4 regions of the Methylobacterium sp. Leaf88 genome follow, and region 3 is predicted to be linked to each of the others. Evidence: predicted binding sites of a transcription regulator. Region 3 holds the regulator's gene; each other region holds the start of a gene.

Region 1 (7,684 bases), on a different contig from region 3:
GGACTTAGGTTGCGTTCTTCGTCGAAGCGGGTCTTGTGCAGCCGGACCGGACGGTCCTCGACGAGTTCAAGTCGTGCGCGGCGTCTCTTCATCGATCAACACTCCAACCGGACTTGCCAACCTGGATTTAATCTGAGCCTGACTTGCTGAACTTGCTTCGCATCACTTTCGATTGATCCCGTTTCGGCGATCCTTTCGACTTCGCCCGCTTCACAGCCAATCCGGAGACCGCCCTCAAGTTCCGGACGGGTCCCTCAAGGCTGTGGATTCCCGATACGGTCCCGATGACCGCAGGACTGTGCGTTGCACGCACCATGCCGCGCCGGGCGCGACAGGGGCGTGACATCCACTATTCTTCGGAATGATGTAAAAAGTCTGCGTCGATGCTGCGCTGCGGGAGCCGATCCGCCGCGGCGGTCGATTGCCCTGGGCTGTGTCGCAAAAGACGCAGTCTGCATCCGCCAGACGTCCTCCGCAGCCCCCGCGTCCCGCGATCAGGCCGCCTGGATGAAGCTGTCGAGGACCATCTTCCGGCCGGCCTTGTCGAAATCAACGGTCAGCTTGTTGCCGTCCACACCCGCGACGGTGCCGGGGCCGAACTTGGTGTGGAACACCCGCATGTCGACGCTGAAAGCGGAGGGCGCGCCCGTCGATTTGGCGATGAGCTCGCCCTCGATCTGGCGCGGGCCGCCCCGACTGGCCGGCGAACGGTTGCCGACCCCGTAGCCGTTGGCGTTTCCGGACTGCGCCGTATTGGCCTGGGCCCGCTGCCAGCCGGGCGTGCCGTAGGACGAGCCGAAGGGCGCCGGGTTCCGGTCGAAGCGCGAGGCCCCGGCCGCGAAGTGGGCGGGGGCATCGATCACGTCGACGCTGTCCTCGGGCAACTCGTCGATGAAGCGGCTCGGCACCGTGGAGGACCACAGGCCGTGGATGCGCCGGTTGACGGCGAAGGACAGCTTGGCGCGCTTGCGGGCCCGGGTCAGGCCGACATGGGCGAGGCGGCGCTCCTCCTCCAGCCCGGCGCGGCCGCTCTCGTCGAGCGCCCGCTGGTTCGGAAACAGGCCATCCTCCCAGCCCGGCAGGAAGACGGTGTCGAATTCCAGGCCCTTGGCGGCGTGGAGGGTCATCAGCGAGACCCGGTCGGCCCCCTCCTGCTCGCTGGCCTCCATGACCAGCGAGACGTGCTCGAGGAAGGCGGCGAGGTCCGGGAACTCCTCCATGGAGCGGACGAACTCCTTGAGGTTCTCCAGGCGTCCGGCGGCGTCGGCCGACTTCTCCTTCTGCCACATCTCGGTGTAGCCGGATTCCTCCAGGATGGTCTGCGCCACCTCCGAATGCGGCTGGGTTCCCACCAGCCGGGCCCAGCGTGAGAAGCTCTCGACCAGGGCGCGGACGCCGGACCGGGCGCGGGGCTTCAGCTCGTCGGTCTCCACGACGAGGCGGGCCGCCTGGAGCAGCGGCACCCGCTCGGCCCGGGCATAGGCGTGCAGCGCCTGCAGGGTGGCGTCGCCGAGGCCTCGCTTGGGCGTGTTGAAGATGCGCTCGAAGGCGAGGTCGTCGGAGGGGTTGGCGGTGACGCGCAGATAGGCGAGCGCGTCGCGGATCTCGGCCCGCTCGTAGAAGCGCGGGCCGCCGATGACCCGGTAGGGCAGGCCGAGCTGGACGAACCGGTCCTCGATCTCGCGCATCTGGGCCGAGATGCGCACCAGCACGGCGATCTCCGAGAGGGGATGCTGCTGGGCCTGGAGACTCTCGATGGCTTCCGCCACCTGGCGTGCCTCCTCCTCCGAATCCCAGGCGCCCGACACCGTCACCTTCTCGCCAGCGACGTCCTCGGTGCGCAGGGTCTTGCCGAGGCGGCCCTCGTTCTTGGCGATGAGGCCGGAGGCGGCGGCGAGGATATGGCCGGTGGAGCGGTAGTTGCGCTCCAGGCGGACCACCACGGCGCCGGGAAAGTCGTGCTCGAAGCGCAGGATGTTGTCGACCTCGGCACCGCGCCAGCCGTAGATCGACTGGTCGTCGTCGCCCACGCAGGCGACGTTGCGGTGGCCCTGCGCCAGCAGGCGCAGCCAGAGGTACTGGGCGACGTTGGTGTCCTGGTACTCGTCCACGAGGATGTAGCGGAAGCGCTGCTGGTAGTTTTCCAGCACGTCGGGGTTCTCGCGCCAGAGCTTGAGGCAGAGCAGCAGCAGGTCGCCGAAATCGGCGGCGTTGAGGGTCAGGAGCCGGGCCTGATAGGCGGCATAGAGCGCCCCGCCCTTGCCGAAGGCGAAGGCCTGGGCCTCGCCGGGCGGCACCTGCTCGGGCAGGAGGCCGCGGTTCTTCCAGCCGTCGATGGCCGAGGACAGGGCGCGCGCGGGCCAGCGCTTCTCGTCGATGTTCTGATCGACGATGACCTGCTTCATCAGCCGCAGCTGGTCGTCCATCCCGAGAATCGTGAAGTCGGAGCGCAGGCCCACCAGTTCGGCGTGCCGGCGCAGGATCTTGGTGCCGATGGAGTGGAAGGTGCCGAGCCAGGGCATGCCCTCGCCGGCCGGCCCGATGAGCCCGCCGATGCGGTGCTTCATCTCGCGGGCGGCCTTGTTGGTGAAGGTCACCGAGAGGATGTCGAAGGGCCGCGCCTTGGCCGTCGCGATCAGGTGGGCGATGCGCGTCGTCAGCACCCGTGTCTTGCCGGTGCCGGCCCCGGCCAGCACGAGCACCGGCCCGTCCGTCGCCTCGACGGCGCGGCGCTGCTCGGCGTTCAGCCCTTCGAGGTAGGGCGAGCCCTGCGGCCGGAGGGAGGCCATGGCACGGGCGGCGATGGAGGTCGGGGCGGCGTCGGAGGCGGATGCGCCGGCCGCGTCGAAGCGTTGAGTCATCGCGCATCCCTGGACCAAAACGCGAACGGCGTCGAGGGTCGCGCGCGTTTCCGGAGTGGCCCGGCCTCCGCCTGGACGGTCTCCGAGGCTCCATCTCGGACGCACCTCGTATCCCGGAGAGTGTCGGATCGGCGATTAAATTCATCCGAAAATCGGATGAGGAATTTCCGCCAGCCCGGGCCAGGACTATGTCTCGACGGGATGGGTGAGGCGCGGCGATGGGCGAGCTCTATCAGTCGGGGAGCATCATCATTCGGTTCTATGCCAACGATCATCTGCCGCCGCATTTCCACATCCTGACACCGGATGACGAGGCTCTCGTGGAGATTGCCACCCTCCGACTGTTGGCCGGCGCCCTGCCGGGCAAGATCGAGCGCGAGGCCCTGGCCTGGGCCGCCGAGAACCGCGCCGCCGTCGCGGCCGAATGGAATCGGACCAACGCCCGCTTCCCGATTGCCTGAGGAGGTTGCCGTGAACGATCCCCTGCCCCGCATCTCAACCGTCATCGCCACGGGTCCCACCGGCCTCTGCGTGATGTGGCGCGACGACCGGTCCGACCGCGTGGACCTCGCCGGATGGATCGCTACCGGCGGTGAGATCCTGTCGCCTCTGAACGATCCGGCCCTGTTCGCGACGGTCCAGCTCGGAGATCACGGGACCTCCGTGGAATGGGGCAGCGAGGACGGGGACCTCGCCATCGATGCGCATCATCTCAGGCTGATCGCGGACGAACAGCGGCGGTTCGGCCGCGCGGAGGTGACTGCGTGGCAGACAGCCGCCGGACTGTCGAACCAGGAATCCGCGGATTTCCTCGGCCTCTCGCTGAGCACGTGGAACGCCTACAAGGCGGGCATCAGCGCGGTGCCGACTCCCGTTGCGATGGCGTGTCGGGCGGCCCTGCGCGACCCGATCCTGCTCCACGCCCATTACCGGCCGCGCAAGCGGGGCCGCCCGCGCCGCGTGGGCGCACCCAGCGCGGCGTAGGGTGGCGCGGTCCGCCAAGCAGAGGCCGCGACACACTGAGACTCCGGCGGCCAAGGACGGAAGAGGACGGAAACCCGCAACCTCCCGTCGCTGCCGACGATCGATGCGGCAGTCTCACGCAGCGTCGCAGAACCTTCGAAAACCGGAACCCGCCTTCCCACCGGCAGGTCGTCTCACCAGATCACGACATCACAGTGCACCTGACAAGGACGCCGCCATGCGTAGCTCCCCCGCCCTTCTCGCCGGCCTCGCGCTCCTCGCCGCCGGTCCGGCCCTCGCCCAGGTCTCGTCGCGGGGCGTCGACAGCCTGAATGCCACCAACGAGCGCCTGTCCAACCGCAGCGAACTCCGGGGCATCGAGCAGCGCCAGCAATTCGACACCAACCAGACGCGCCTGCAGATCCAGCGCGGCGACCTGTTCCGGCCGAGCGCGCCCCCCGCCCCGATCGTCGTTCCGGGCCGTCGCTGAGCCGCGGCCCCGGGGCGCCGGACGCGGCGCGCCGGCCCTGGCGCGCGCGGGCGTTCCCTGTGCTATGTCCGCCGACGGAGCGGGGCCCGACCCGGGTGACGAGGCGGAACAGAGACGGTGCGTGACATCCTGACCGCGCTGGCGGGCGCCGTCATCCTGCTCCTCGTCGCGGCGCTCGCCGTCCCGCCCTTCGTGGCCTGGGAGGGCTATCGCGGCACGATCGACCGGACGATCGCGCGCTCCCTCGGGGTCGCGGCTCAGACCGAGGGCCGTATCGGTGTCCGGCTCCTGCCCTCGCCGCGCCTCAAGCTCGATCGCCTGCGGCTGGGGTCCGGGGCCGGCGCCGCGCAGAAGCCCGCCCTCGACCAGCCCCAGCTCGACCTGCAGTGGATCAAGGCCGAGATCGCCCTGGCGCCCCTGCTGAAGGGCGAGATCCTGTTCACCGAGACGCGGGTCGGCCGGGCGGAGGTCAAGCTCCCCGTCACCGATGGCGAGGCGATGCTCCTGCCCACGCGCGGGCTGTCGGCGGCCCTGCGGCGCGACCTCGCCATCGAGGACCTGTCGATCCGGCAGTTCGTGCTGACGACCCAGGTGCTCGCGACGGGCCGGACCGAGCAGTTCTACGCCGAGGCCCTTCAGGTCTCCGCGCCCGCCCTCGTCGGCCCCTGGCGGGCCAAAGGCACGAGCCGGGGCGTCCCCTTCCGGGTCTCGACCGGTGAGCTCGGGCCCGACGGCGTCAACGTGAAGATCGCGGGCGGCGGCGACACGCAGCCCCGCTTCGAGGCCGATGCCCGCATCGGCCTCGCACCCGCCGGCACGGCGACGGGCGGACAGCGCCTGACCTCGGCGGTGGCCGAAGGCAGCGCCCGGATCGTCGTCGGGCCGCCGGTCCAGGCGGCGGGCGCCTATCTGCCCTTCTCCCTTGCCGGCAAATTCAAGGGGCGCGGCCTGACGGCCCGGTTCACCGACGTCGCCCTGGAGATCGATCCCGGCGGCCAGGCCCTGCGCCTGGGCGGCTCGGGTCAGCTCGACCTGAAGCAGTGGCGCGGCGCCCTGGCGCTCTCCGCCCGTCGCCTCGACCTCGACGCCTTCCTGACCTCGGCGGCCGGACAGGCGCTGATCGCCCGCGGCCTGCCGAACACCGGCGGCCGCAACGGCCTCGGACTGCCGATCATGGTGGACCTGGACCTCGCGGCGGAGAGCCTGGCCCTCGGCCTCGACGAGTGGACGGGGCTGGCCGCCAGCGGCACCCTCGACCGCACCGGCGGCGTGGTGCTGCGCCGCCTCGACGTCACCGCGCCGGGCGCCACGGCCCTGGGCGCCAGCGGTGAGATCGACACCGAGACCGGCCTGCGCTTCACCGGGCGCCTGTCCCTCGACACGCCGGCCTCCGACGGGTTCGGCCGCTACCTGCGGCGCCTCGGGCTCGAAGGCCCGGCCGTGGCGGTGATGGACGGTCGTCCGGTGCAGGTCAATACCGACCTCTCGGTGGCCGCCGGCACGGTGTCCCTGCGCAACCTGCGCCTCGGGCTCGGCGAGGCCCGCATCACCGGCAATGCCCGCTACACGGCGGCCGAGGGACCGGCGCGCGGCCGCTTCGATGCACAGCTCGCCGCGCAGGGCATCGACATCGCCGCCCTGCCGGTGCTGAGCGGCACCCTCGCGGACCTGCGGGGCCACGATGTCGGGATCACGCTCCAGGCCCGGGACGTGCGCTACGGGCCCGCCGGCGCTCATTCGGGCAACGGCACCATCGCGGCGAGCATCCAGTCGGACGGCCCGAGCCTCGTGGTCGACAGCCTCGCCATCACCGACCTGGCCGGCGCCAATGCCAAGCTCTCGGGCCGGATCAGCCCGGACGGCACGGGCCGGATCGCCGGGCAGGTCTCGGCGGCGGTGGCCGCCCCCCTGTTCGCGCTCCTCGACCGGGTCTGGGTGGCGGAGGCCCGCCGGGTCCCGGCCTTCCTGCGAAACGGGGCCCTCGACCTCGCGGTCAACCTCGAGCGGGATGCGGGCGCGGCCGACACCCTGCGGGTCGGCGCCAAGGGCGACGCGGCGGGCGGCACCCTCGACCTCGACCTCCTGAGCCGGGCGGGCCGCATCGACACCCTCGACCTCACCATCGCGACGGCGAACGCGGCCCCCTGGTTCGGGCGCACCGATGTCCCGGCCCTGCGCCGGCCCGGATACCTGCGCATCGCCGGCGTACCCGCCCCGTCCGACGGCACCGCGTCTCCCGGGGGGCTCGCCCTGCGCCTGAGCGGGACGGTCGCCGACATCACCGTCGCGACGGTGCAGCCGATCCTCCTCGACGCCGCCGAGCCCCTGCCGCGAGCCGGCGCGCTTCAGTTCGCCCTGCCCGATCTCGCGCCGCTCCTCACCCTGGCGGGCAGCGCCGTGCCGATCCCCGGGCCGCTGCCGGCCGATCTCGGTCTGCGCCTGTCGCGGGCCGGCCCGGACCTGCGCCTGGGCGTCGTCGGCCGGATCGCCAGCCAGCCCGTCTCGGCCGACCTCACCCGCACGGCCGAGGGCGCGATCGGCGGCAGCGCGTCCCTGACCCGCCTCGCCCTGCCGCTTCTGGCCAGTGCCACGATCCTGCCGACCGAGGCCCCGCGCGGACCCGGCCAGAGCCCCGCGAGCGCGCGGTTCGCGCCGGTTCCGGCCGGCCGGCCGGCGGTCTCCCTCGGCCTCCGGGTCGACAGCCTCGACCTCGGGCGCGGGCTCACGGCGACCGGCGCGACCCTCGGCGTCACCCTGGACGGCGAGACCCTGACCCTGCGTGACCTCGACGCGACCCTCGCCGGTGGACGCATCGCGGGACGCGCGACCTCGACACGTCAGGGCGGCGCCGCCGCGCTCTCCGGCGAGGGCCAGATCACCGATGCGGCGATCCCCGGCTTGGTCGGCCCGGGGCCGGTGGACGGTCGGGTCTCCGCCCAGCTCCGCTTCGGCAGTTCGGGCGAGAGCCTGACCGGATTGATGAACAACCTCGGCGGGAGCGGCACCCTCACGCTCACCGGCCTCAGCCTGCCGGGGGCCGATCCGGCCGGTCTCGATCGGGCGCTGACACGGGCGCTCGCGGAGGACGATCCCCTGCGGGAAGGCCGCCTGCAGGCCCTCGCGGCCGAGGAACTCGGCGCGGGCCCGCTCACCGTGAAGGGGCCGGTCTCGAGCCCGGCGAGCCTCGTCGGCGGCACCTTGCGGGCCGGCCCGCTGACCTTGCCCCTCGGATCCGCGCGCTGGAGCGGGACTCTCGGCGTCGACCTGAGGGACGCGCGCATCGATGCGCGCGGGTCTCTCCTCGCCGGCCAGGCGCCCAAGGGCTGGAGCGGGGCGAACCCCTCGATCCAGCTCGGCTTCAGCGGTCCGA
Region 2 (7,684 bases), on a different contig from region 3:
GCCCTCGATGCCGGATTGCCGGTGATCGCCACGCGCAGCCGCTACACCGAGAGCCACCGCCTCGACGGGGCGTTCTCGGCGGTCTCCGATCTCGGCGAGCCCGGCGCACCCCACCGGCACCTGTCCGGATATGCCTGGCCGGACGGCGTCGTGACCGTGGCCGCCCTGCGCGACTGGCACGCGCGGGTCACCGGCTGACAGCGGACGTCAGGGCCCGGGGCGCCGCGTCCCGCCGCGTCCGGGCGGCGCGCCCTCGGCGCGGGTCGGAAACAGCATCGCGCCGGCGACGATCCCGAGCGCGCCCGCGAGGCCGAGCTTGAGCCAGCGCGGTGTCGTCGGCGCGTCCCGATGGGTCTGCGCGTCCGGCCCGGGCCGGGCGCGGAAATCCCTGCCGGAGCTTTCGGGCCGTGCCCGATCGATGGCCTGCTGTGTCATCGCCCCAGGATAGTCCCTGTCCCCCGGATAGCCATGGGGGATACCGCCCGCGGCCGCGCACGCTGCGGCGCAGCGTTGTCAGGGGCGCGGCCCGCGGCCTATAAGCCGGCCAACCCCGTTTCCGTCCGGCTTCGCGGACCCGCCGCCCCGGCACATGGCCCCTGCACATGGCCCCGGCACCTGGCCCCCGCGATCCGGTCTCGTTCCTACCAGTCTAGGGTCACGTCATGGCCGGCCATTCCCAGTTCAAGAACATCATGCACCGGAAGGGCCGCGTCGACGCGGTCCGCTCGAAGCTGTTCGGCAAGCTCGCCCGCGAGATCACCGTCGCGGCCAAGCTCGGGCTGCCGGACCCGGCGATGAATGCGCGTCTGCGCGCCGCCATCATCGCGGCCCGCGCCGAGAACGTGCCCAAGGACAACATCGAGCGCGCGATCAAGAAGGCGCAGGGGGCCGATGCGGAGAGCTACGACGAGATCCGCTACGAGGGCTACGGCCCCGGCGGCGCCGCCCTGATCGTCGAGGCGCAGACCGACAACCGCAACCGCACGGCCAGCGACGTGCGCTCGGCCTTCACGAAGTCGGGCGGCAGCCTGGCGGAGACGGGCGCCGTCTCCTTCATGTTCGACCATGTCGGCGTGGTGGAGTTCGACGCCAAGGTGGCGGATGCCGACACCATGCTGGAGGCTGCCATCGAGGCCGGCGCCGACGACGTGCGCTCGGACGAATCCGGCCACGAGATCACCTGCGCGCAGGAGGCCTACGGCGAGGTCTCGAAGGCCCTGGAGGCCCGCTTCGGCGAGCCGCGCCGCACGGCCCTCGTGTGGAAGGCGCAGAACACCATCGAGGTCGACGACGAGACCGGCGAGAAGCTGATCCGCCTCGTCGAGGTGATCGAGGACCAGGACGACGTCCAGAACGTCTTCGTGAACTTCGCGCTCTCGGACGCCCTGATGGAGAAGCTCCAGGGCTGATCGAAGCCGGCCCGTCAGGCGGCCTTCAGGGTTTCGAGGACGCGGTTCACCTCGGTGCCGAGCTGATCGGCCTCCTGCGCCAGCGCGGAGGCCGAGACGAGAACCGAGGCGGCCGCGGCACCCGTCGCTTCGGCCGACTGGGCGACGCCCCCGATGGTGTCGGTGATCGCCCCCGTGCCGGTCGCCGCCGCGCCCACGTTGCGGATGATCTCCCGGGTCGCGGAGCCCTGCTGGTCCACCGCCGCCGCGATGGCGTCCGCGGTCCGGCTCATGGTGCGGATCTGCGCGGCGATGGCCTCGATGGCCGTCACCGCCTCGCCGGTCGTCCCCTGGATCGCGTGGATCTGCTGCGTGATCTCCTCCGTCGCCCGGGCGGTCTGGCTGGCGAGTTCCTTAACCTCGGCCGCTACAACGGCGAAGCCGCGACCGGCCTCGCCGGCCCGTGCCGCCTCGATCGTCGCGTTGAGGGCGAGCAGGTTGGTCTGGCCGGCGATGCCCGAGATCAGGCCGACGACGTCCCCGATCCGGGCCGCGCCCGTGCTCAGGGCGTGAACCAGGCGGCCGGTGGCATCGGCCTGCCCCACCGCGCCCTGGGCCATCCGGGCCGAATCCGCGACCTGCCGGCCGATCTCCGCGACGGTGGCGCCGAGTTCCTCGGCCGCACCGGCCACCCGACCGACATTCTGCGCGGCCATCTCGGCGGTGCCGACCACGGACCCGGCGCGCCCCGCCGTGCCCTCTGCCGTTCCCGTCATGGTCTGCGCGCTGCCCTGCAGCGCCCCCGCCGCCTGCGTGACCCGGCTCAGGATGCCGCTCACCGTCGACTCGAAGGACCGGGCGGTCTGCCGCAGGGCGGCCCTGCGCTGCGCATCGGCGCCCTCCCGCGCCAGCGCGGTCTCCGATTCCAGAGCCTGCATGCGCTCCATCTGGGCGCGGATGGCGCCCTCGGAGGCCGCCTGCGCCGCGAAGGCCGTCGCGAGGGTGCGGGCGACCCAGGCCAGCACGCCCGTTTCGAGGATCAGGATGACCGCGTGCAGCATCACGCGGGCGAGGTCCGAGCGCTGGGCGGCGCCGGAGAAGATCAGGGCCGGCATCGCGAGGTTCAGGGTGAGGTGGTGCCCGGCGACGGCGGCGGCGCAGGCCACCAGGATGGTCCAGTCGCACCAGGCGACGATCACCGCCAGGCCGGCGAAGAAATACATGTGCAGGTCGACCTGCCACGGATGCCCGGCGAAGGCCGAGAGCAGGATCGCGGCCATGCCGATCAGGGACAGGCTGCTCACCAGCCGGGTCGCCGGGCCGATGGCGGAGCGCCGCCACATCAGCGTGCTGAGGCCGGCGAGGGCGCCGGCGACCGACACCGGCACCAGCATCGGATTGCCGGCGATCCAGGCGGCGAGCACGACGATCGGCAGGTGCAGCCAGAGGAGGCCGATGAGGAAGCGGCCGAAACGCTGCCGAAGGGTGTCGAGGGTCGTCATCGCCGGGTCGGATCCAGAGGGGAGCGTCGGGGTCTTCGGGTCGGAGCGATCAGGTTCGCGAGGCGGGCGTGCAGCCCGTCGCGAACCGGGCGTCGGGGACGAGCCGGGCTCCGGACGCGTCGAGCCGGGAGACGCGGTCGGAGGATCCGGCGCGCGCCGCCAGACCGGCCGGCAGGATCGGGGTCGCGAGGATCGCCACGGGTCCGCGGAGCCGGTTCGGGCGATGGGCCTGGGCGTCGATCACGAGGAAACCCGTCCGCCTGAATGGTGTCCTGTGAGAATACGGGCGAACAGTCTAAGGAGCGGTTACAGGGCCGTCTGGGATCGGGGAGGTCCCCGCGCCGGTCTGCCTGTCTCGTCCGATCGATCCGCGTCCTTCGTAACGACCGCCCCGCGCGGACGCATCGCGTCCGTTTGGTCCGACGAGAGGTCCGGATTTCCTTGCGACGGGTTTGTTCGGTCCGTCGCGCCACCGCGGCCGCCATCGCCGCGGCGCGGATTGGCATAACGCTCCGTTCACGGTATGTCCCTAACGCTCGGACGGCGCGATCTTCGCGCCCGGAGCCGCGCCAGCCATGACCCAGTCCGCATGACCGTTCCCGTTCGCATCCTCGGCATCGATCCGGGCCTGCGGCGCACCGGCTGGGGCGTCGTCACGGCCACGGGGACCAAGCTCGCCTACGTGGATTGCGGCGTCGTCACCTCGGACGGGGACCTGCCGCTCGCCCTGCGCCTGCGCGAGCTCTACGAGGGCATCACCCGCATCGTCGGGGCCTTCCAGCCGGACGAGGTCTCGGTCGAGGAGACCTTCGTCAACAAGGACGCGCAGGCGACGCTGAAGCTCGGCCATGCCCGCGCGGTGGCGCTGCTGGTCCCGGCGCTCGCCGGCATGCCGGTGTTCGAGTATTCCGCCAACCTGATCAAGAAGACGGTCGCGGGCTCGGGACATGCCGACAAGGTCCAGATCCAGGCCATGGTGAAGTTCCTGCTGCCGAAGGCCGAGTTCAAGGTGGCCGACGCGGCGGATGCGCTCGCCATCGCCATCACCCACAACAGCCACCGGGGCGCCCATGCCCTCAAGCGCCAGCACGCCCCCGTGGCCGGGACGAGCAGCCTGGCGGCGGCCCGCATCGCGGCGGCCCTGGCGCGCACCTGACCGCGCCGCGCCCTGGACTCCGCCCGGGCGCTTGTGCAGTGCCTCTGTGCGCGACGCGCGCGCGGGGCGGAGATCGAACGGAATGGCCCACCAGGGAACGACGCGGCCGGCGCTGCCGGTCGGCGAGACGCTGCGGGAGGGCGTGCGGTCCGCGCTTCCGGCGATCCGCGCCCTCGGCTCGGCGACCACCGCGGCGTTCCTCGTCGTCCTGGCCAAGGAGGCGGCCCACACGCTGATGGGCGACCCGACGCGTCCCGCGCGCTTCCAGGACGACCTCTTCCTGGTCGACGGCCTCTGCACGATCCTGCTCGCCCCCTACTGGATGGCGATGTTCCGGCTCCTCCTCGGGGCCGACGGCTCCGTGCGGGCGGTCGTGGCGGGCCGGGCGGGGCCGTTCCAGGACTTCCTCGCCCTCGAGCTGTTCTGGCTCCTGGTCAGCGGGGTGCTGGACCGGGGCCTCGCGCCGGAGCGGCTCGGTCCGGGTCCGCTGATCGTCGGCCTGCTCGCCTGGATCGCCCTCCTGCTCCTGCAGATCTGGACAAGCCTGCTCGCGCCGGCCCTGGCGGTCGGCGCCCCCGAGGCGACCCTGCGCGGCGTGCTCGCGATGACCCGTGGATCGGCCGCCCGAATCGGCGTGATCCTCGTGGCCACGATCCTGCCGCTCGGCCTCGTGGACCGGATGCTGCACGCGCCCGAGCGCTCCGGGGCCGACCTGCCCCCCGTCGTCCTGGCCGTCCGGATCCTCGCCTCCAGCCTGATCGACATGGCGCTGCTCGTCCTGGTGACGGCCCTCCTCGCCGCGATCTACCGGCGCCTGGGGCCGTCGGGGCGCGGCCTCACTCCACGGCCTTGAACTCGCCCTCGAGCCGCAGGGACACCTCGTCGCCGAGGAGCGGCAGGAAGGCGTTGATGCCGAAATCCGAGCGCTTGATCACCGCCCGTCCGTCGAAGCCGACCGTGTAGGCCTGGTTCACCGGGTTGATCCCGGCCTGGTTGAAGGTGGCGTCGAAGGCCACCGGCCGCGTCACCCCCTTGAGCGTCAGGTCGCCGTTGACCCGCGCGGTGGCGGGGCTCGTCGGCTCGATGCTGGTCGCGGTGAACGTGGCCTTGGGGAACTTTGCGGTGTCGAAGAAGTCCGGCGCCTTGAGGTGCTGGTTGAGCCGGTCGTTGAGGCCGTTGACGCTGTCGGTGCCGATGGTGACCGTGAGGGTGGATTTGGCCGGCTCCTTCGGGTCGAGCACCGCCTGCGCGGTCACGTCGGTGATCTGGCCGTAATAGGTCGAGAAGCCGAGGTGGCTCACCGACCAGGTGATCTTGCCGTGGGCGGAATCGAGCACGTAGGCGCCCGGACGCACCTGGGTCGGATCGCTGGAGGGCGCGGCCGGCGTGGCCGGTGCCGGCGGGGTCGGTGCCGGTGCCGGCGTCTCGGCCGCCCGGGCCGCGCCGGCGGTGAACAGGAGCCCGGAGGCGAGGAGCAGCGCGGTCTGGCGCATCGAGACGGTCATCCGTGTGTGTCGGGCAGGGCGCCTTTGATTTCACGAACGCCGCGCGGCCTCAAGGCGGGCCGGCCGCCGTCGCGACGGAGCACATGGCGCTCGGGCGCGCCGGCCTGTAGGCAATCCGCCGACGGATGGGCATCCGGCGGCGCGAGGGATGGGCGAGGCGATGATCGGCAAGCTGAAGGGCGTGGTGGATTCCTATGGCGAGGATTTCGTGATCCTCGACGTGCAGGGCGTCGGCTACGTGGTCCACTGCTCCGCCCGGACGCTCCAGCGCCTGCCCGGCATCGGCGAGGCGGCGGACCTCGCCATCGAGACCCATGTCCGGGAGGACATGATCCGGCTCTACGGCTTCCGCTCGGATGCCGAGCGCGAGTGGTTCCGCCTGCTCCAGACCGTGCAGGGCGTGGGCAGCAAGGTCGCCCTCGGCCTGCTCTCGGTGCTCGAGCCCGGGGCCCTCGCCTCGGCCATCGCCATGGGCGACAAGGGCTCGGTGGCGCGGGCCCCCGGCGTCGGCCCGCGCCTCGCCGCCCGCCTCGTGGCGGAACTCAAGGACAAGGCCCCGGCCTTCGCGCCCATCGATCCCGCGGTGATCGCGCTGTCCGGCGCGGTCGAGGCCCGCACGGCGCCGCAGCCCGTCGCCGACGCCATCTCGGCCCTGGTCAATCTCGGCTACGCCCCGGTCCAGGCCTCCGCGGCGATCGCCGAGGCCCTCAAGAACGCGGGCGAGGGCGCCGAGGCCAAGACCCTCATCCGGCTGGGATTGCGCGAACTCGCCCGGTGACGGCCCGTCGATCGTTGGGGCGCGACGGAATTGTGCCCTTGACGCTCGCCATTCCCGTTGCCAGTTTGGAAGGAGACAGCTAACCTGCTGAAAGTAAAGCAGTTTTCAATTATTCTAATCTACGCGCCAATCCGATGCACGGGCTCAGCTTTTGCGCTCTGGCGTCAACACCGCCTCAGATTCGACGAAGTGGCCGGGTGAAACCCCCACCCGGCGGCCTCTACCCGACACGCGAGCCACGCACGAGTCACGGTCCCGCATGATCGTCTGTTCCTGCAACGTCCTGTCCGATCGCGCGGTGCGCGCCTGCCTGCATCGCGGCCCGGATTGTCCGCGCACGCCGGCCCAGGTCCAGGCCTGCCTCGGGTGCAGCCCGAAATGCGGGCGCTGCGCCCGGACCATCCGCGGCATCCTGCAGAACGCCCTCGAAAATGCCCGCGATGAGGCCGCGCATGCGTGCACGGCGACTTGCGCGAGCTCCTGTAGTTTGGTCAAGGTCCAGGCTGCGGAGGAGGGGATCGCCGCCTGAGCGCCCATTCCGGGTGCTGAAGCTCCCCTCCGGCTTAACGTGCCTCAAGGGAGATTGGGCGGATGAAGGGTGATGCGAAGGTCGTCGAGTACCTCAATCGGGGACTGCGCAGCGAGCTCACGGCGGTCAGCCAGTACTGGCTCCATTTCCGCATGCTCAACGACTGGGGTTACATCGAGCTCGCCAAGTTCTGGCGCAAGGAATCCATCGAGGAGATGAACCACGCGGATCGGTTCGTTGACCGGATCCTGTTCCTCGACGGCTTCCCGAACCTGCAGGAACTCGATCCCCTGCGGATCGGTCAGAATGTCCAGGAGATCATCGAGTGCGATCTCGCCGCCGAGAACGAGGCGCGCGCGCTGTACCTCGAGGCGGCCAAGTACTGTGATTCGATCAACGACCGGGTGTCGAAGCGCCTGTTCGAGGATCTGGCCGAGGACGAGGAGGGCCATATCGACTTCCTCGAGACGCAGCTGGAGCTGATCGGCCAGATCGGCCTGCCCCTCTACGCCCAGAAGCACATCGGCGGCCTGGAGCCGATCGCTCCCGAAGCCGAATAAAGGTAGGAATGATGGGGCGCCGGGCTTCGAGGCCCGGCGCTCAAACGGATAGGACCCGAAAGTAGATATCGCGCAGGGGCAGCACCGCCTGGATCGTCGAAAGATCGAGGACCTCATCGAGGCCATCGATCACCCGATACCCGCTCCAGCGTCCTTCGATGCGGTCGAAGACCTCGAGATGCGGCCGGTCCCGCGCCACCAGCACATAGTGCTGAAGTGAGGCGAGCTGCTGATAGACGGCCCACTTCTCGAAGCGATCCCGGGCC
Region 3 (7,684 bases):
GCTTCGAGAAGCTGCAACTGGTGCCCCTCCTCATCGTGACGCCGCTGACCTTCCTCGGCGGCAGCTTCTACGCCATCGAGATGCTGCCGCCGTTCTGGCGTGCGGTGAGCCTCGCCAACCCGGTGGTCTACCTGATCAGCGGCTTCCGCTGGTCCTTCTTCGGCACGTCGGATGTCGGCGTCGGCGTCAGCCTCACCATGGCGCTGATCTTCCTGATCCTGTGCCTCGCCGGCGTGACCTGGATCTTCCGGACCGGCTACCGCCTGAAGACCTGAGGCGCGGTAGTGCCCTCTCAGAGCCGCTGGGCCAGGAAATCGAGGACGCCCGTGCGGTGACCGCGGTCGCCCACGGCCGTGCTGTGGTCGCGGTTCGGAAGTTCGAGGGCGGTGCCGTTCGGGAACAGCGCCGCCAGCGCCGGACCCGAGCCCGAGACGGTGTCGAGGGTGCCGGTCGTCACCAGGGTCGGTGACGAGATCTCGGCGACTTCGGCGCGCGACAGGGTCTGGCGCGAGCCGCGCATACAGGCGGCCAGGGCCCGCAGGTCGCTCTTCGTCTGCTCGGCGAAGGTGCGGAACGCGGCGGCCGTCGGGTTCGGGGCCGGTGCGCCGGGCTCCGCCTCCAAGGCCTCGGCGATCCCGTCGGGCAGGCCCTTGCCCTCGATCAGATGCAGGCCGAGACCGCCGAGCAGCAGCGAACGGACGCGCTCCGGCGCATCGAGAGCCAGGAACGCGGCGATGCGCGCGCCCATCGAGTAACCCATGACATCGGCCTTGGGGATCCCGAGATGGTCGAGGAGGCGGCGCGCGTCCTGGGCCATGAGGTCCGCGCCGTAGACCTCCGGATCGTAGAGCTTCTGGCTCTCGCCGTGCCCCCGGTTGTCGAAGGCGATGGTGCGGTAGCCGGCCTGGGTCAGGGCCCGGACCCAGAGCGTGTTGACCCAGTTCACCGCATGGTTCGAGGCGAAGCCGTGGATCAGCAGGACCGGGTCGCCCGACCCGCCGACGGCGGGGACGTCGATGTAGGCGAGGGAAACACCGTCGGAATCGAAGCGCTGCATGGGCTCGGGCCTTATCGGTCGGGGCATGGTCCCGCCTCCTTGAACCGTCGGGCGCGTGGACGGAAGCCCTCCGGTGGCGCATGGGCGCACATGAAAGCGGCGGCAGGTTGCCCTGCCGCCGCGTTTCGCCGAACCGGATCGTCCGATCGGATCAGAAGGTGATGCCGGTCTCCAGCATGTAGCGCTCCTGCGAGGTCTTCAGGCCGCTGCGGCCGAAGCCGAGGCCGGGCGTGATGTCGTAGAGCTGCACGGTCGAGAACTCGCCGCGGACGAAGTAGCGATCGAAGGTGAAGGTCGGGGTCACGGTGAAGGAGAAGGCCGAGCTGCCGGCGCCGTAGAGCACCGAGGTCTGACCGAACGGATTGTTGCGGTTGCCGCTCTGGCTGATGTACTCCACGCGGCCCGCGAGGGCGAAGTTGTCCGTGAAGGCGTAGCTGGCGAGGAGGGCGCCGCCGATGGTTTCGGCACCGGCGAGGCCCAGGACGGCGTTCTGCTCCACGTTGGTGTACTGGACGTACGGCGTCACGATCCAGGGACCGTCCGCATAGGTGTAGTTGGCACTGATGATGCTGCTGTTCTGCAGCGAGACGGGCGTGGCGTACTGGAAGCGAAGGCCGCGACGACCGAACGGGTCCGCGAAGTCGAAATTGGTGTAGCTGGAGAAGTGCGTGCCGCCGTTGATGCCCACCGTGTTGGCGGGGTCGATCTTGTAGGTGATCGCACCCGTGACCCAGTTGATCTCGCCGGAATAGAAGCCGTCGGTCGCGGCGAACGAGGCCGCCCACGGACCATCCGAGTAGTTCACCTGCACACCCTGGTTGATCACGTTCTCCTGACCGAAGAGGAGGCCGCGGGAGATGTTCAGGTTCTGGAAGGTGAACGGCAGCTCGGAGCCGATCAGGGTCGGCATCCGACCGCCCTGGATCGACCAGTTGTCGTTGATCACGTACTTTCCGAACACGATCGGCGCCGGGGAATACAGCAGGTCCGTCTGGTCGAAGGTGCCGTAAATCGGCAGGCCGAGGCCGGGGATCGAGTAGGCGCCGAAGGCGGCGTAGAACTGGAACGGGCCGTCGGCCTTCTGGATGAAGCCCATCAGGTTCGAGACGTCCACGCGGCCGGCCCGGTCACTCGGCAGCGGAGCGGGCGAGAACGTGTACTGGTTGGGCTGGGTGTAGAAGTAGCCCGTGACCGCACCGCCGACATAGACGTCGCCGAAGGCGCCGAGCGTCAGGCAGGACGGGTTCGGGTTCTGCTTAATGACGCCGCCATAGGCCGGGAAGGTGATCTCGGCCTTGCACGGCGCGGGCGGGGCAGGGACCGCCAGCACCTTCGCCGGCATGTCGGCCGCGAAGGCGCAGACCGAGGACAGCAGGACGGCGGAAAGGGCGAGAAGCGAGCGCTGCATGGCGATGGGAACTCTGCGGGAGGATCTGCGTTGGGGCGACGTTCTCAAAGGTTCCCGTTTACGGCAAAGCTATCCTTTGTGCAGACGCCTATTTTTCGGGCAATCGAGGCCGCTCGAACTGGGTTTCGGTCGTGGTGTTGCCGCAATGGAACAGGTCTGAGCACCAGATCCGGTCTCGACGATTGTCCTCTGCTTCCGAAGTGGCGCGACGGTCAGGTCTGATCTGCGGCCGACCGCATTCGCCCGGAGGGGGCGCTGCGGGCTGATCGGCCCGGAATGTCCGGGACCTTTCGATCCTCCCGCGGCGGCGTCGCTTGCCGCCGCGTCCGTGCGCTGGCATCAGCACGCACGATGAAAGACACGCAGCCCTACGGCACTTACGCTCCCACCGGCCTCGTCGCGCGCATCGCTCGGCAGACGGGCCGGATCTCCTACGCGAGCTGGGCCGGGCGACGCCTCGCCCTGTTCCTGCGCCGCGTGGCGATCGGGCTGCTGCGCGGCGCCCCTCTGGACGTCGAACGCTACGGCGCCCGCATGCGGCTCTACCCCTACAACAACAACTGCGAGAAGAAGGTGCTCTTCACGCCGCAGTTCTTCGATCCGGAGGAGCGCGCACTTCTCCGGGCGAAGCTTCAGCCCGGCTGCACCTTCCTGGATATCGGCGCGAATATCGGTGCCTACGCGCTGTTCGTGGCGGCCTTCGCGGGGCCGCGCGCCCGGATCCTGGCCGTCGAGCCGCAGCCGGACGTGTTCGACCGCCTGACCTACAACATCGCTCAGAATCCGTTCGGAACGGTCAAGGCGGTGGCCTGCGCGGTCGCCGACAAGGCGGGGGAACTCACCCTGTTCGTGGATCCCCGCAACCGGGGGGAATCGAGCCTGAAGATCGTCGGGACGAACGAGGGCGCGCAGATTCGTGTGCCGGCCGTGCCCCTGCTCGATCTCGCCCTCGGCGAGGGCATCGCGCGCATCGACGCGATGAAGCTCGATGTCGAGGGCGCCGAGGACCTGATCCTCGAACCCTTCCTGCGGGCCGCCCCCGCGAGCCTCCACCCGCGGCTGCTCATCGTCGAGAACGGCACCGACCAGTGGCAGATCGACCTGCCCGCCTTGCTCGAGCAGCACGGCTATCGCCGGATCGCTCGCACCCGCCTCAACCTGATCTTCGAGCGGGCCGACTGACGGGCCCGCGCGGTTCTTCTGGGACGCGCGCCCTACAGCACCGGGATGGCGTCGGCCACGGCGATGCCGACCGGGTCGATGCGGCAGCGATGGGCGTGGACGGCGACGCCGGCCGCCCGAGCGGCCTGAAGCGCCCGGTCGAAGGCAGGATCGAGGTCCCGCGCGGCGTCGAAGCGATCCGCCCACATCTGCACCACGATGATGACCATGGCACGGCCCCCGGCCTCGACGACGGCCGCGAGGTCCGTCATGTGGCGGGCGCTGCGGGCGGCGACGCAATCGGGAAATTCCGCGAGGCCGGGGCTGCGCATCAGGTGACAGTTCTTCACCTCGACATGGCAGGGCGGCATCCCCTCCCCCGTGGCGAGGAAGTCGACCCGGCTTGCCCGGGCGTAGCGGACTTCGGGCCGCAGGCCCGTGTAGCCGGCGAGGCAGGGCAGGCCGCCGGCTGCGAAGGCCTCCGCCACCAGGGCGTTCGGCCGCATCGTGTTGATGCCAACCCATTGCCGGCCGCCGGGCAGATCCGCCTCCACCAGTTCCCAGGAAAAGGGGAGCTTGCGCGTCGGGCCCCGGACGTCGGACAACAGGGCCCGCGCGCCCGGCACCGCAAGTCCCAGCATCGCCCCCGGGTTGGGGCAATGGGCCGTGATCACGGACCCGTCGGCAAGCTGCAGATCGGCGAGAAAGCGCTTGTAGCGACGCAACAGGCGCGCCTCGATCAGGGGCGAAGGGAAGCGCATCGCGGGTCCGGGGCAAGAAACGGGTTGATACGGGCCCCCGTCGACGGGGAATCGGGCCGTCGTGAGGCGCCCGGGCTGGTCAGTACCGACCGGATGCGACAGAATTCGCGCGGCGCGCCCGGGTCGATGACCGGGAAAGCCGCAGTTCGTCCGCGAGGCCGCCATGTTCAATCTGTTCGACATCCTTCAGGCGCAGGCGGGCCCCAACGCGCAGGGTTTCGGACGGCAGTTCGGCTTGTCGCCGGAGCAGAGCCTGCGCGCGATGGAAGCCCTGCTTCCGGCCCTCACGATGGGGCTGCAGCGGAACGTCGCCCAGGATCCGACCGGCTTCGCCCACCTCTTCAATCTCGTCGGCCCCGCCGCGCAGAAGTCGTCGAGCGCGACGCCGCAGATGGACATGCTGGTCCAGCAACTCTTCGGCTCGCCCCATCTGAGTCAGGCCGTTCTGCAGCAGGCCGCTGCCGTCAGCGGCGTGGCGATGCCGGCCTTGAAGCAGATGCTGCCGATCATGGCCGGCATGGTGGTGGCGGGGATCGTCCACGTCATGATCAACCAAGCGCCTGCCGCGGCGCCGGTCCCGCGCGCCGAGGCGAACCCCTTCGGCTTCCCGCCCAATGCCTGGTCGGAGATGATGCAGGCGTTCCTGAACTCCGGCGCCAAGGCCCCGAAGCCCGCGACGCCCTCGCCCCAGGCACGGCCGCGTGCGGCGTCGAAGTGGCTCGCGGCTTCGCCCCGGCCGGAGTCCGCCGCGCCGGACAGGTCGGCCACGGAAGCGCCCTTCGACGTGATGCAGCAGATGTTCCAGACGGGCCTGGAGGTGCAGCAGGAGAACGCCCGCGCGATGCAGCGCCTGTTCGATACCTTCTGGCAGGATCCCCGTAATCCCACCGAGACGGGCGGCAACGGTTCGGGTGACCGGCCCAAGGCAGGACGCACCGGGCAGCGCTAGCCGAAGACCCGCCGTCGGCGACGCCGACAGAGGACGGCAGAGAACCGATCGTCGCCGGGCCATCGACCCGAGGGCGCTGCGCCCGGGCGCCCTGCCGACCGGTTCCGACGCCGGCCGTCCAACTCGTTCGTCGGATCGGGGCACCACTCGGTCGCAGCGATGGCCGCAGCGGCAGGCCGGCGTGGCGCTCGGGCGACGCCCGGATCCGCCCTTGCCGAGGGGATCGAACGGATCGGGTCCGAGAGGCTTGAGATGGGAACCCTTGCAGAACACTTACGGAACGTTTAACGTGTTCGTGGTTTGTTTCTAGTGCCACCCGCCGCGATCCGTGGCGCTAACGAAGAGTGTCCCGCATGTTGACGCGTAAGCAGCTGGACCTGCTCCAGTTCATCCAGCTTCGGATGCGCGAGAGCGGCGTTCCCCCGTCGTTCGACGAGATGAAGGATGCCCTCGACCTGAAGTCGAAGTCGGGCATTCACCGCCTGATCACGGCCCTGGAGGAGCGCGGCTTCCTGCGCCGGCTGCCCAACAGGGCGCGGGCCATCGAGGTGATCCGGATGCCGGAGAGCCTCGGGGGGAATGCGGGCGCCCCGCGCGCCGCTCCGGCCTCCGAGGTTCGCCGCTTCACGCCGAGCGTGGTCGAAGGCGGCAAGGGCAAGGGCCTGCCGGCCGGCGCATCGGTGCCCCGACTGCCGACCACGCAGGCCACCGACGAGAGCGGTCGGGCCGTGACCATCCCGGTGATGGGTCGGATCGCGGCCGGTACGCCCATCTCGGCCATCCAGGAACAGAGCCATTCGGTGACGATGTCGCCGGATTTCCTGGCCGGTGGCGAGCATTACGCCCTGGAGGTGCGCGGCGATTCGATGGTCGATGCCGGGATCCTCGACGGCGACCTGGTGGTCATCCGCAAGCAGGACACCGCCAATACGGGCGACATCATCGTGGCCCTCATCGACGACGAGGAGGCGACCCTGAAGCGCCTGCGCCGGCGTGGATCGTCCATCGCCCTGGAAGCGGCGAATCCGGCCTACGAGACGCGGGTCCTCGGGCCGGATCGGGTGCAGATCCAGGGACGTCTGGTCAGTCTGGTGCGCCGCTACTGAAGGGGGTCCCCGTCCGGTTCATCGCCGGACGGATCCGACGGGTCGCGGGTGCGATCGGGGATTTCCGGTAAGACCGACGCAGGCGGTGTCGAAGATGGCAAGGACGTTCCCGGCGGGAACAACGGCTTGCGCAAAGGCGTCGCACGCCAGGGCACGACATCCCCGGGATGCTTCGCGGAGGCGAGGGACGGCCCATCGCGGGTGAGGCGAATCGCGGTCGCACCGTGCGATCCCAGGAAATCCCGGTCGATGACGATCGATGCGGCGCAGCCGCCGGGCGCGGATTGCCGGGTGATCAGGATGTCGGCCCTGGCGCAGTCCTCTCCGAGGGCACGCTTGTCGGTGGTCAGGGCGAGCACGCGGCCGTCGGGTGTGGTCAGGGTACAGCCCAGGCGATCGCAGCGCGCGCCCTCGAACCCCGTGACGTCCTGCACCCGTCGGTCGTCTCCATCGGCCTTGAGCCATTGCGCGAGCACGAAGGGGGGCGGCCGGCCAAGGGTGGCGAGCCGCCCATTGCGCTGGCGGATGGCGGCGCCCGCCCCCTCCCGATCGACGTAGATGTCGTAGCGATCCGGGGCAGCCGCACAGGCGATGCCGATCGCTGCCGGAATGAGGCCGAGCCAGCGCAGCGACGAGGCCGGGAGCGTCAGGACGATCAGGGCGGCGGCCAGAAGGCCGAGGGCCCCCGTGCCGAAGGCCGGGACCACGACGACGGCGTTGCCGAAGCCCGCGATCCAGGTCGAGATGGTCAGCATCCCCCGCACCGCCAGGCCCATGGCCCACCAGACCGGCTGATCCAGCGCGAACGGATAGGCGAGGATGCCCAGAACCGCTGACGGCATCACCGCCAGGGAGACGAGCGGCAGGGTGAGCGCATTGCCCACCAGCCCGAAGGGCTGCACCGTCTGGAAGTGGTAGGTGGCGAAGGGCGCGGTGGCGATCTGGGCCACGAGCGTCGTGGCCAGGGTGCCGACGACCGCCGCGGTCGCCAGGGCGAAGATCCGGGGGAGCAGGCCGGCACCGTCGCGCTGCCGCCCGCGTCCGGCGATCAGCGGCGCGCAGGCAATCAGGCCGGCCACCGCCGCGAACGACATCTGGAAGCTCGGGCCGAGGAGGCCGTCCGGCTCGCGGGCCAGGGCGATCAGGGCGGCGAGGGCCAAGTTTCGCATGCTGAGCGCCGGGCGGTCGACCAGGATCGCGCCTAGCATCACGAGGGTCATGATCAGCGAGCGCTCGGCGGCG
Region 4 (7,684 bases), on a different contig from region 3:
GGCCTTAAGGCGGCGCTCGGCTTCAGCCTGATCGCCGACGAGGCTGGCGATCAGCCCGGCATGGAAGTCGCGGAAGGTGTTGTAGTAGCGTTCGCCCTTGAGCTTGTTGATGGTCTCCAGCGCGCGCTTGCCGTCGTTGGCCCCGGCGAAGGCCCACGCGGTGAGCAGCGTCCCGGTCAGGTCGGCGGCGGCCCCCCGGCCGCTGCGCGCGAAGTTCTGGCGGGCCTGGGCGAACTGTCCCGCCTTGATCTGGCGCACGCCGAGGGCGAGCTGGGCGAGACCGTTCGATCCGTCGCGGCTGGTCAGGCGTTCGGCGGCCCGGAAGGCGTCCGGCAGGGAGCCGTCGGCGAGCAGCGACACGAAGGCGCGCTCCAGCAGCTCGGCGTTGCGGGGATCGGCTTTCACGGCCTCGCGGTAGTAGCTCGCGGCGGCTGCGGTGTCCTTGGAGGCACCGGCGATGTAGGCCGAGAGGAAGTTGCCCTCCAGCGACTCCGCGGGCTCGTACTCGGAGATCGGAGCGGATTCCCGCGGCTGAGCCGCGTAGGCCGCCGGCGAGTTCGCGAGGCAGACGGCGAGGGCCGAGAGGACCCGGCGGCCGGTCCGGCTGATTTTGGCTGTTCCGTTCATGGGCACCGATCACGGCTCCTGCGCACCAGCCATCTCGGTGGCCGGGCTCGTTCGGGGCGGGACACTGGACTCTTACCGCCATCCTCGCAAGGCATAAGGATGGCGGCACCTGCGCCCGCCATCCCCCCTCATTCGACCGTGATCCGGGCGGCAGAGCGGGCCCCCTCACATGTTCGGGTAGTTCGGCCCGCCCGGTCCTTCCGGGGTCTCCCAGTTGATGTTCTGGTTCGGATCCTTGATGTCGCAGGTCTTGCAGTGGACGCAGTTCTGGGCGTTGATCTGGTAGCGTACGCCGTCGCTGGCGCCGGCATCCTCCACCCATTCGTAGACGCCCGCCGGACAGTAGCGGGCCGACGGGCCACCGTAGACGTCGTGCTCGGAGGCCTTCTGCAGCTCCATGTTTCGCACCTTGAGGTGGGCCGGCTGGTCCTCCTCGTGGTTGGTGTTAGACAGGTAGACCGAGGAGAGTCGGTCGAAGGTCAGCTTGCCGTCGGGCTTGGGATAGACGATCGGCTTCACCTCGCTCAACGGCTTCAGCGTCGCGTGGTCCGGCTTCCCGTGGCGCAGCGTTCCGAAGGGCGAGGCGTCCAGGATGGTGTTCGACCACATGTCGAGCCCGCCGAGGCCGACGCCGACGAGCGTGCCGTACTTCGACCAGAGCGGCTTGACGTTGCGCACGCGCTTCAGGTCCTGGCCGATGGCGCTGTCGCGCCAGCCGTTCTCGTAGGTCTCGAGCTCGTCGCCCTGCCGGCCGGATTCGAGTGCCTGCGCCAGGGCCTCGGCCGCCTGCATGCCGGAGAGGACCGCATTGTGCGAGCCCTTGATGCGGGGCACGTTCACAAAGCCGGCGGAGTCGCCCACGAGGCAGCCGCCCGGGAACACGAGCTTCGGCACCGATTGCCAGCCGCCCTCCATGATGGCGCGCGCGCCGTAGCCGATGCGCTTGGCCCCGTCGAAGGTCTCGGCGATCATCGGGTGGGTCTTGAAGCGCTGGAACTCCTCGAACGGCGACAGGGTCGGATTCTCGTAGTTCAGGTGCGTGACGAAGCCGACCGAGAGCAGGCCGTCGTCGAAATGGTAGAGCCAAGAGCCGCCGCCGGCCTTGTTCGGCAGGGGCCAGCCCATGGTGTGCTGCACGAGGCCGGCCTGGAACTTGTCAGGGGCGAGCTGCCAGAGTTCCTTGACGCCGAGGCCGTACTTCTGGTGGTCGCTGTAAGCGTTGAGCTTGAAGCGATCGATCACCGTCTTGGTCAGCGATCCGCGCGCGCCCTCACCGAAGACCGTGTACTTGGCCCGCAACTCCATGCCGCGGGTGTAGTCGTCGCGCGGCTCACCGGACTTGCCGATGCCGAGGTCGCCCGTGGCGACGCCCACGACGACGCCGGATTCGTCGTAAAGCACCTCGGATGCCGGGAAGCCCGGGTAGATCTCGACGCCGAGCTCCTCGGCCTTGGCGCCGAGATACTTCGTCACGTTCGAGAGCGAGCCCACGAAGTTGCCGTGGTTCGACATCAGCTTGGGGAAGAACAGGTTCGGCATGGTGAGGCCGCTGTTCTTGGTCAGGAACATGAACTCGTCGCGCGCGACCGCCGTCTTGAGCGGGCGCGCCTCGTCCTGGCGCCAGCCGGGCAGCAGGCCGTCGAGGCCCGAGGGATCGATCACCGCGCCCGACAGGATGTGGGCACCGACTTCTGAGCCCTTCTCCACCACGACGATGCTGGCATCGGCGGACAACTGCTTGAGGCGGATGGCGGTCGCGAGCCCGGCCGGCCCGGCCCCCACGATGACCACGTCGAATTCCATCGCCTCGCGTTCGGGCAGCGCCATCCGTCATCCTCCTGTGAGGCCCTGCTCTGCCGCGGGGCCCTCGTCATTCGTCCCGATCGTCCGTCTACGGACCGACGATCCCGTGTCCGGCGATCACTCTCAACCCATTCCAACCTGAGAACGCAAGCGGCGCCAAGGTCTCGGGGGCAGCGGGTGACGATGTCGCGCGGTTCAAAAGGCAGTGCGCAGCGTCGCATGCCCGGTTGTCCACAACTGCGAGAGGCGCCACATCGGGATCATGAGTCAGAGCGACGACCGACAGCGGGATCTCATCGCCAGCCTCGATTTTCACGTCGAAGCCGGACTCGACCTCTTCCTCGACGAGGCGCCCCACGATCGCTTCTCGGAGGCCGAGGCGCCCGAGCCGATGACGGCGCCTCCCGCACGGCCCGCGCCTCTGCGCGACGCACCGGCCCCGTCGCGCCCACCCTTGCCCGGCGCCGGCATGGTCCTGGCCGATTTGCCCCAGCGCGGCGCGGCCCCGCCGCCGGCCCGGACCTTCGGCCAGTCGGCCGCGTCCAAGCCTGGGGAGGCGGCCGGCGATGCCCGTGCGCGGGCCCGCGACGTGCAGAGCCTCGACGAGCTGGAGGCGCTGCTCGCCGGCTTCGATGGTTGCCCGCTGAAATTCACCGCCAAGAACCTCGTCTTCGCCGACGGCAATCCGGCGGCAAAGCTGATGTTCATCGGCGAGGCCCCGGGGGCCGACGAGGACCGCGTCGGCAAACCCTTCATGGGCCGTTCGGGCAAGCTTCTCGACCGCATGATGGCGGCCATCGGCCTCGACCGGACGAACGCTTACGTCACCAACATCGTCCCGTGGCGGCCGCCGGGGAACCGCAACCCGACCCCGCAGGAGGTCTCGATCTGCAGGCCGTTCATCGAACGGCAGATCGAACTCGCCGATCCGGACCTCATCGTCTGCCTCGGCAGCCCGGCCACGCAGGCGATCACCGGCACCAAGGACGGCATCTTGAAGGCGCGCGGTCGCTTCTACCCCTACCGCGTCGGGAGCCGCGAGATCCGTGCCCTGGCGACGCTGCATCCGGCCTATCTCCTGCGCCAGCCGCTGCAGAAGCGCCTCGCCTGGCGGGACTTCCGGACCTTGCGCGCCGCCCTCGACGGGAAGGCCTGAGCCCGCTCGGGCCGGCGCCCAAGCGGAACCGTATCCCGTAGCTGCGACTTACTTCACGCGGCCGTGTGTGACGCCGCGTGGCCGGACAGGGTGTAACGAGATCATGCGCTGGGAAGATTTCCGCTCGTCGGACAATGTCGAGGATCGGCGCGGCGAAGGTGGTGGCGGTGGTGGGTTCGGCTTTCCCGGCGGCGGAGCCGGTGGCCTTGGCATCGGCACCATCGTGATCCTGTGCATCATCGGCTGGGTCACGGGCATCAACCCGGCGGTCCTGATCGGCGGTGCCGAGCAGATGTCCGGCGGAGGACGCCCGCGCCAGGAGCAGGTCGACCCCCAGACCCAGGCCCAGCGCAAGACCAAGCCGACGGACGAGAGCGGGCGCTTCGCCGCCGCGATCCTCGGCAACACCGAGGACGTGTGGAAGGAGGTCCTGCCGAACCAGACGGGCCGCCAGTACCGCCCGACCGCGATGGTGCTCTACACCGGCGGCACCCGCAGCGGCTGCGGCTCGGCCCAGGCCGCCATGGGGCCGTTCTACTGTCCGATCGACAAGAAGGTCTATCTCGACACTTCGTTCTTCAAGGAGATGGAGCAGAAGTTCGGCGTGAAGGGCGACTTTGCCTACGCCTACGTCATCGCCCATGAGGTTGGCCACCACGTGCAGGACGAACTCGGCATTCTTGGCAAGGTCCAGGGCCGCCAGCAGAACGCGTCGAGCAAGACCGAGGCGAACCAGCTGTCCGTGCGCACCGAGCTCATGGCCGACTGCCTCGCGGGCGTCTGGGCCAAGAATTCCAACGACAAGTATAACGCTCTGGAGCAGGGCGACATCGAAGAGGCGATGCAGGCGGCGAGCGCCATCGGTGACGACAAGCTTCAGAAGCAGTCGCAGGGGTATGCCGTGCCGGATTCCTTCACGCACGGCTCATCCGAGCAGCGGATGCGCTGGTTCATGACCGGCTATCGCAGCGGACAGACGAAATCCTGCGACACGTTCCGGGCCGCGCGGAACTGAGCTGCAGCCGGCGCGCTGTCGGGGGGCGGGACTTTCGCGTAGGATCGGTCCTGTCCCGCCCGCGTTCGGTTGAAGGCATTCCAAGATGGTCGCATCCGACAAGACCCGCAGCTTCATCCCGCTGGCCATCGCGGTCCTCACGGTATCGGACACCCGCAGCGAGGGGGACGACCGCTCCGGCAACACCCTCGTCGAGCGCCTCACGGCAGCGGGGCACACCCTGGCCGCCCGCGCCATCGTCCCCGACGAGGTCGAGGCGATCCGCGGACAGGTCGATCGCTGGAGCCGTGACCCGGCCGTCGACGTGGTCATCACCACGGGCGGCACCGGTTTCACGGGTCGCGACGTGACGCCCGAGGCAATCGAGCCCCTGTTCGAGAAGCGCATGGATGGTTTCTCGGCCGTCTTCCACCGCATTTCCTACGACAAGATCGGAACCTCGACCTTGCAGTCACGCGCCACGGCGGGCGTCGCGAACGCGACCTACATCTTCGTTCTGCCCGGCTCTCCCGGCGCCTGCCGCGACGCTTGGGACGGCATCCTGGCCGCGCAGCTCGACTACCGCCATCGGCCCTGCAACTTCGTCGAGATCATGCCCCGCCTGGACGAGCACCTGCGTCGCGGCGCTTCGATCTCGGTGTAGGCGGGACGGTCGACCCGCGATCCGCGGCGATTACGCCCGGTCGAGGCGCGCCGCGAGCGGACGGGCCTTCAAACGGCGGTTGAATTTCGGGCCCGCCAGCAGGCGTTCGCGGCGCACCAGATCGCCTGGGCGTGGAGCGTTCACGCCGATGACGCGCTCCCCTCCGGCGGCCAGGCGTGCCGGCAGGCCGGTATGGGGGCGGCGCAAGCGGGCCAAAGACACCTCCGGGCGGGCCGTCCCGATGAAGCGGTCCAGAAGACGGATCCAACCCTCGGCGGGAACATCGCCGGCCTCGAGACACAGCACCCAGTCCCGGCGCGCGATCTTCGCACCGGCCGACCAGGGCGACGACCCACGACCACGCAGAACGACCGTCGCGCCGGTCGCCTCGGCCACGGCCTCGATCATCGCATTCGCGACCGGCACGACGATCACCGCGTCACCGACGAGTCCCGCCGCAACTCCGGCGACCAGCGCGCCTAGCGTATCGGCGAGATGATCGACGGAATCGGGGTCGGCAGGCCGCGCCACGGAGATGAGAGCCGAAAGCATGCGCGCGCATACCGTATTTTCGCGTAGCGCCAAGCCACATCGCGGCGACGCAGAGGACGCAAATGGGTGGAAACGCGACACGACACGCGTTCTGCCTGAAATTTTTGCAGCGCCCCGAGCATTTGTTCATGATACGTTCTCGTCCGATCCCAATGGATGAACCTCGCCCATGCCAGCAGACGCCACTCGCCCATCGTCCGCCGGCCCCGCGGCTGCGCGACGCCTCGGCGAGACCACACCGCAGCCGATGGGGCGGCGGGGCCGGGGTGCCACGGCCAATCCGAGCGGACGGTACGAGGCGGCCCGACGGGAAACCTTCGACGACGGCTGGTCCGGCAACGAGGAGGCGGTCCCCGTCCGGACCGAGGTGCGGCCGGAGCATGCCCGCACGCTGATCACCCGCAACACCTCGCCCGACATCTCGTTCGATCGCTCGATCAATCCCTACCGCGGCTGCGAGCACGGCTGCGTCTACTGCTTCGCCCGTCCGAACCACGCCTATGTCGGCCTCTCACCGGGCCTCGACTTCGAGACCAAGCTGTTCCGGAAGGTGGGTGCCGGCGCTCTGCTCAAAGCGGAGTTGTCGGTACCGGGCTACCGTCCCGCCACCATGGCCCTGGGCACCGCCACCGATCCCTACCAGCCGATCGAACGGGAGCATCGCGTAACCCGCGCGGTGCTGGAGGTCCTGGCGCGGTTCCGCCACCCGGTCGGCATCGTGACGAAATCGAATCTCGTCGTGCGCGATCTCGACCTCCTCACCGACCTCGCGCGCAACGGTCTCGTGAAGGTCGCGATCTCGGTGACCACCCTCGATCCAGTCCTGGCACGCCGGCTGGAGCCCCGCGCGCCGCATCCGCAAAAGCGCCTGGACGCGATTGCCCGCCTGAGCGCCGCGGGCATTCCCGTGATGGTCATCGCCGCGCCGATCTTCCCTTCGTTGAACGACCACGAGCTCGAGGCGATCCTCGCCCGGGCCCGGGCGCTCGGCGCCGTGGAGGCGAGCCACGTACTCCTGCGCCTGCCGCTCGAACTCGATGACCTGGTGAACGACTGGTTCGCCGAGCATTACCCAGGTCGCCAGCGCCACGTCATGTCGCTGGTCCGCGCCGCGCGGGGCGGAAAGGCCTATGACGCCGCTTTCGGCACGCGGATGACCGGCACCGGCGCCTATGCCGACCTGATCCGCCAGCGCATGCGGCTCGCCCGGCAGCGCCTCGGCTATCCCGAAGTCCGTCGTCGCCTGCGCGTCGATCTGTTTAGGGTTCCGCGCGACCAGTTGAGCCTGTTCTGAGATCGTAGGCGCGCGTGAAGCTGAGCCGATGATGGGGCGAGCGGCCGCGGTGTGCGAGGCCGGCGAGATGGGTGCGCGTGCCGTAGCCGACGTTGCTCGCCCAGCCGTAGTCCGGGTAGCGCCCGGCCAGCCGACGCATCAATGCGTCGCGCAGGGTCTTGGCCACGATGGAGGCGGCGGCGATCTGCGGCACCAGCCGGTCGCCGCCCACTACGGCGCGGCCGGGGAGGGCGAGTCCCGGAATCGTGTCGCGGCCGTCGACCCAGACCGGTGCGTCGAGATGCAGGCCGAGGACCGCGCGCTGCATGGCGTCGAGGGTGGCGGCGCGGACGTTGATCCGATCCACCAGCGCGCGCGATCCGGCCGCCACCGCGACGCGGGCCCACGCCCGGATGAGTGGAGTCAACGCCTCGCGCTCGGCCGCCTTCAGGCGCTTGCTGTCGTCGAGACGCGCCAGAAGCTCGGGCGGGAATGCAGCCGGCGCGAACCACACCGCCGCGACGATCACCGGGCCGCAGAGGGCCCCCCGCCCAACCTCGTCGCAGCCGATCACGGCCGGGTAGGTCTCCGCCAGGCGCGGGTCGAAGGGCGGCA

The links. The regulator LexA, encoded in region 3, represses DNA repair genes until DNA is damaged. The targets are predictions, from matches to a motif close to TGTTCNNNNTGTGTTCNG.
Region 1: a site for LexA is predicted at 2,872-2,889, ahead of ASF20_RS20470 (UvrD-helicase domain-containing protein). Genes of this name have one in related genera too.
Region 2: a site for LexA is predicted at 3,404-3,421, ahead of ruvC (crossover junction endodeoxyribonuclease RuvC). Genes of this name have one in related genera too.
Region 4: a site for LexA is predicted at 5,920-5,937, ahead of ASF20_RS08250 (PA0069 family radical SAM protein). Genes of this name have one in related genera too.

Annotation. Positions count from the first base shown of each region.
Region 1 covers NZ_LMMK01000052.1:69,860-77,543, reverse strand. Annotated here, with positions in the region: gene ASF20_RS20475 (PhoH family protein) at 1-92, opposite strand, end outside; gene ASF20_RS20470 (UvrD-helicase domain-containing protein) at 495-2,861, opposite strand; gene ASF20_RS20465 (DUF4160 domain-containing protein) at 3,080-3,322, shown strand; gene ASF20_RS20460 (DUF2442 domain-containing protein) at 3,333-3,845, shown strand; gene ASF20_RS20455 (hypothetical protein) at 4,063-4,314, shown strand; gene ASF20_RS20450 (AsmA family protein) at 4,432-7,684, shown strand, end outside.
Region 2 covers NZ_LMMK01000024.1:46,720-54,403, forward strand. Annotated here, with positions in the region: gene ASF20_RS14550 (HAD-IA family hydrolase) at 1-198, shown strand, start outside; gene ASF20_RS25005 (hypothetical protein) at 208-435, opposite strand; gene ASF20_RS14560 (YebC/PmpR family DNA-binding transcriptional regulator) at 663-1,409, shown strand; gene ASF20_RS14565 (methyl-accepting chemotaxis protein) at 1,424-2,890, opposite strand; gene ASF20_RS14570 (hypothetical protein) at 2,940-3,134, opposite strand; gene ruvC (crossover junction endodeoxyribonuclease RuvC) at 3,480-4,046, shown strand; gene ASF20_RS14580 (hypothetical protein) at 4,129-4,899, shown strand; gene ASF20_RS14585 (YceI family protein) at 4,883-5,539, opposite strand; gene ruvA (Holliday junction branch migration protein RuvA) at 5,712-6,329, shown strand; gene ASF20_RS14595 ((2Fe-2S)-binding protein) at 6,589-6,858, shown strand; gene bfr (bacterioferritin) at 6,921-7,418, shown strand; gene ASF20_RS14605 (Uma2 family endonuclease) at 7,459-7,684, opposite strand, start outside.
Region 3 covers NZ_LMMK01000015.1:59,201-66,884, reverse strand. Annotated here, with positions in the region: gene ASF20_RS11025 (ABC transporter permease) at 1-275, shown strand, start outside; gene ASF20_RS11020 (alpha/beta fold hydrolase) at 293-1,057, opposite strand; gene ASF20_RS11015 (outer membrane beta-barrel protein) at 1,209-2,471, opposite strand; gene ASF20_RS11010 (FkbM family methyltransferase) at 2,817-3,647, shown strand; gene sfsA (DNA/RNA nuclease SfsA) at 3,680-4,387, opposite strand; gene ASF20_RS11000 (DUF937 domain-containing protein) at 4,551-5,336, shown strand; gene lexA (transcriptional repressor LexA) at 5,690-6,442, shown strand; gene ASF20_RS10990 (ComEC/Rec2 family competence protein) at 6,436-7,684, opposite strand, start outside.
Region 4 covers NZ_LMMK01000012.1:399,932-407,615, reverse strand. Annotated here, with positions in the region: gene ASF20_RS08280 (tetratricopeptide repeat protein) at 1-627, opposite strand, end outside; gene ASF20_RS08275 (electron transfer flavoprotein-ubiquinone oxidoreductase) at 793-2,454, opposite strand; gene ASF20_RS08270 (uracil-DNA glycosylase) at 2,693-3,586, shown strand; gene ASF20_RS08265 (neutral zinc metallopeptidase) at 3,690-4,601, shown strand; gene moaB (molybdenum cofactor biosynthesis protein B) at 4,687-5,244, shown strand; gene ASF20_RS08255 (hypothetical protein) at 5,275-5,796, opposite strand; gene ASF20_RS08250 (PA0069 family radical SAM protein) at 5,966-7,090, shown strand; gene ASF20_RS08245 (ribonuclease HII) at 7,056-7,684, opposite strand, start outside.